Regions from separate parts of the Streptomyces sp. NPDC048600 genome, predicted to be linked through region 1. Evidence: riboswitches for the same ligand, from Rfam matches in the RefSeq annotation. Region 1 holds a riboswitch; the other holds the start of a gene.
What was found. Region 1 has a riboswitch for cobalamin ahead of metE (5-methyltetrahydropteroyltriglutamate--homocysteine S-methyltransferase). Riboswitches for the same ligand answer to the same signal wherever they lie in the genome.

Region 1 (2,193 bases):
GGCCCGTACGTCCGGAGTGCGGGTGATGGGCGAGCCGGTTCGGGAGGCCAGGTCGGCACGGTTCGCCGCGAGTTCACCGGCGATGGCGTCGGTGCCGTGGGCGAGGGCCCTGGCGAGGGTGACGGTCTCGGCGGTCTTCTGCCGTGCGAAGGCGAGCCAGCGCAGGATCTGCGGGTCGATGTCGCGCTCCGCCGAGGCGTCGAGCGGGACATGCAGGAGGGAGCAGGAGGTGGCGACGTCGACCTGGTCGGCGAGGCCCAGGAGCGTGCCGAGAGTGGACAGCGACTTCGACAGGTCGTTGATCCAGATGTTGCGGCCGTCGACGACGCCGGCCAGCAGACGCCTGCCGGGCAGCCCGCCGACGGCGGCCAGCGCGTCGAGGTTGGCCGCGGCCGCGCCGGTGAAGTCCAGGGCGAGACCCTCGATGGGGGCCTTCGCCAGGACGGGGAGCGCGTCGCCGAGGCGGCCGAAGTAGGAGCCGACCAGCAGTTTCGGCCGCCGGATGAGGGCGCCGAGGTCGCGGTAGGCGCGGGCAGCGGAGTTGAGTTCGGCCGGGGTGCGGTCCTGGACCAGGGCAGGCTCGTCCAGCTGCACCCACTCGGCACCCGCCGCGCGCAGGTCGGCGAGGACGTCGGCGTAGACGGGCAGCAGGCGGTCGAGGAGGGTGAGCGGTGCGAAGTCCGCGGGCGCGCCGGGTGCGGGCTTGGCCAGCAGCAGGTAGGTGAGGGGGCCGACGAGGACCGGCCGTGCGGTCAGACCGAGGGCCTGGGCTTCCTCGAGCTCGGTGACCTGCTTGACGGAGTCGGCGGTGAACGAGGTGTCCGGTCCCAACTCGGGCACCAGATAGTGGTAGTTGGTGTCGAACCACTTGGTCATCTCCAGTGGCGCGACATCCTGGGTACCGCGCGCCATGGCGAAGTAGCCGTCGAGCGCGTCGGCCTCGACGGCCGTGCGGTGGCGCTCGGGGATCGCGCCGACCATGACGGTGGTGTCCAGGACGTGGTCGTACAGCGAGAAGTCGCCGGTCGGCACCTCGTGGATGCCGGTGCCGGCGAGCTGCTGCCAGTTGCTCCGGCGGAGCCCGGCGGCGGTATCCCGGAGGTCGTCGGCGGTGACACGCCCCCTCCAGTAGCCCTCGATCGCCTTCTTGAGCTCCCGGTCGGAGCCCTGGCGGGGGTAGCCGTACACGGTCGCCCGTGGTGCCGCAGAAGCGGACTTGCTGGTCACGGAGATCTCCTTCGCGAGACGATTCCCTGAGGTCCCGGAGACGGGACGAGAACGCGAAGGGATGACGAACCGGACGGACCGAGGTGCGCGTCGAGCGCGGTGGTCCGCCTGGTATGTACGCCGACCCGCCCTCGAGGTCACCGGGATCTCCGCGCGCGGAGTGGTCCGCGCACGGGCAGTCGGCAGGTCTTCGGACTCGCGGGCACATCCTCCTCGACGGAGGACACCTACTGGCCGTCGCTTCCCGGGTCCGGTACGTCGGACCCAGTGCGTATGACGGCGGTCGTTCCCGCTCACCGCTGCGGGGCAGTCCCGGATTCCCACCGGGTTCCCTCTTGCGACACCCCGCCTGGCGGACGGGGCGAACCAGCTGCACCGACCACCTTATGGGAAGGCGGCGAGTCCGGTGGGTTACGTCCGTCACTCGGAACGTGAGCCGGCACACGCGGGTGACGGTCTCAACGCCGGGCGATCCAGCCGGTCTTGGTGGCCTGGACGATGGCGTCGGGGACGGTGGTGCCGCACGACCAGTGCGTTGCGGCGCGGCGCGACGATCACCGGGGACCGGCGCTCGATCCCGGCCACCACGGTGTCGACGACTTCCTGAAGGGGGATCAATTTCCGCAACCCGGCCCGGTTTGCCGCCCCACAGCGTGGTGTCGGCGGGGTCGCCGTGGACGTCGTTCATCATCGGCGTCCTGAAGAACGTCGGACCCCGGCCCCGGCCGGCCGCCGTCCCTGGGTTCCCTCCCACGCCTGCGCTCCGACTGCTGGTCCACTGTCGGTCATGGACCAGGACCCAGATCGCTCCAGCTCAGCTCAGCTGCTCGGCCAGTCCGACGATGATGCCCTCCGGGCCGCGGACGTAGCAGAGCAGATAGCTGTCCTCGAAACGGGCGATCTCGCCGAGGAGTTCGGCGCCGTGGGGGCGCAGGCGGGCAACGGTGTCCTCGATGTCGTCGACGG
Region 2 (2,193 bases), on a different contig from region 1:
GCCCATGTGGCGCCCCTGCGCAAGGCGCGCGGCCCGCTCCCCGGCCTCGCACCGGCCCTGCCCGACCGCGAGATCGTCCCCGGCGACCTCCTCCCCCTGCCCGGCCGCCGCCTGCGCGCGATCTGGACCCCGGGGCACACCCCCGGCCATGTCTGCCTGCACCTGGAGGAGCGGCACCCCGCGCTGAGGGAGGGGCACGGGCGTCTGTTCTCCGGCGACCACCTGCTGCCCGGGATCTCCCCGCACATCGGCCTCTACGAGGACCCCGACGACACCACCGTCACCGACCCGCTCGGCGACTACCTCGACTCCCTGGAGCGCGTGGCCCGCCTCTCCCCCGCCGAGGTCCTCCCGGCCCACCAGCACCCGTTCACCGACGCGGCCGGCCGCGTGCACCAGCTCCTCACCCACCACGACCGACGCCTCACCGGCCTGCTCTCCCTCCTCACCGCGCCCCTCACCCCATGGCAGCTCGCCGAGCGCATGGACTGGAACCGGCCCTGGTCCGAGATCCCCTACGGCTCCCGCACCATCGCCGTCTCCGAGGCCGAGGCCCACCTGCGCCGACTGGTGAAACAGGGTCGGGCGGAGGCCGTGCCGGGCAGCACTCCCGTGGCCTACGTGGCGGTGTGACAGGCGCCCCATGGCCACCCGCCCACGGGCCGGTAAAGTGACGGCGTCGTCATCACACCCGTACGGGGGGAAGCCGGTGCAAATCCGGCGCTGACCCGCAACCGTGAGCAGGAAAACCTGCGAGCCGGACTGCCCCGCAACGGAATCGTGACCGGCTCACGCGCGTCGGCAGCCGCCGCCGCACGGCACCGTCGAGGTATACGGGGCCGAGCCGCCCGGGGTCGTCCCGTGCTGCCCGGCTCCCCTAGGGGAGAGGCACCCTCCGATCATGATCGTCCGCCGCAGCGCAGCGGCCCTGGCCGCAGCCGTCGCCGTACTCGGTGCCGCCGTGCCCGCCGTCGCCGCCCCCTCGCCGTCGCCGTCGGCGCAGCTCCCCGACGGCCTGTACGGCACCGGCGACCCGACCTACGACGGTGTCTGGCGGCAGTCGCTGACGCTCCTCGCGCAGACTGAGCAGAACGTGGTCCCCGCCACGAAGGCGGTCGACTGGCTGGCCGGACAGGCCTGCGCGAACGGCGCGTTCGCCTCCTACCGCCCCGACCCGGCGAAGGCCTGCGACGCCAAGACGATGCTGGACACCAACGCCACGGCCGCCGCTGTCCAGGCCCTCACCGCCACCGGCGGCGAGGAGAAGGTCGCGGACAAGGCCGTCGCCTGGCTGAAGTCGGTCCAGAACAAGGACGGCGGCTGGGGCTACAACCCCGGCGGCGCCAGCGACGCCAACTCCACCTCCGTCGTGATCGGCGCCCTGGTCGCCGCGGGCGAGCAGCCCGACAAGGTCGTGAAGGCCGGCAAGTCCCCCTACGACGCCCTGCTCACGCTCGCCCTGCCCTGCGCGGGCAAGGACGCGGGCGCCTTCGCCTACCAGCCCGACAAGAGCGGCAAGCTGTTCGCCAACGCCGACGCGACCGCCGCCGCCGTCATGGGCTCCCTCGGCGAGGCCCTGGCCGGGACGAACGCCACCGACGACAAGGCCTCGCCCTCCTGCGCGAAGCCCGGCGACCGCGAGCGGGCCGCCGCCAACGGAGCCTCCTACCTCGCCGGTGCCCTGGCCGAGGACAAGCACCTGATGTCCTCGATGCCCGGCGCCGAGGACCAGCCCGACTTCGGCAACACCGCCGACGCGGTGATCGCCCTGGCCGCCGCCGGCTTCGGCGAGCAGGCCGCGGCCTCCGCGCACTGGCTGGAGTCCAACGCCCTGACCTGGGCCGCGCAGAGCGGTCCCGCCGCCTACGCGCAGCTCGTCCTCGCCGCCCAGGCCGGCGGCATCGACCCGCGCGCCTTCGGCGGCAAGGACCTGGTCGCCCTGCTGAACGCGACCGGCCCGGCCCCCGCGGAGGCGAGCCAGTCCCCCGACGGCGCGACGATCGACGGGGACCCCGAGAACAACAAGAAGGACGAGGACGACGAGGGCGTCAGCGTCTGGTGGATCGTCGGCGTCGGCCTGGTCGGCGGCATCGGCATCGGCTTCCTGATCAGCGCCCGCCGGAAGCCCCGGCCGTGACCCTGCGGTCCCTCCAGCCGTCCGGGAAGGCCCGGTTCGTCCCGGCCTTCCTGGCC

Region 2: linked by a shared signal. The riboswitch ahead of ACZ6SQ_RS05510 (prenyltransferase/squalene oxidase repeat-containing protein) and the one ahead of metE (5-methyltetrahydropteroyltriglutamate--homocysteine S-methyltransferase) in region 1 are both predicted to bind cobalamin.

What each region holds. Positions count from the first base shown of each region.
Region 1 is NZ_JBVJGZ010000001.1:364,520-366,712, reverse strand. It holds gene metE (5-methyltetrahydropteroyltriglutamate--homocysteine S-methyltransferase) at 1-1,227, opposite strand, end outside; cobalamin riboswitch at 1,392-1,613, opposite strand; gene ACZ6SQ_RS01515 (VOC family protein) at 2,042-2,193, opposite strand, start outside.
Region 2 is NZ_JBVJGZ010000003.1:289,123-291,315, forward strand. It holds gene ACZ6SQ_RS05505 (MBL fold metallo-hydrolase) at 1-633, shown strand, start outside; cobalamin riboswitch at 666-789, shown strand; gene ACZ6SQ_RS05510 (prenyltransferase/squalene oxidase repeat-containing protein) at 902-2,137, shown strand; gene ACZ6SQ_RS05515 (SCO2322 family protein) at 2,134-2,193, shown strand, end outside.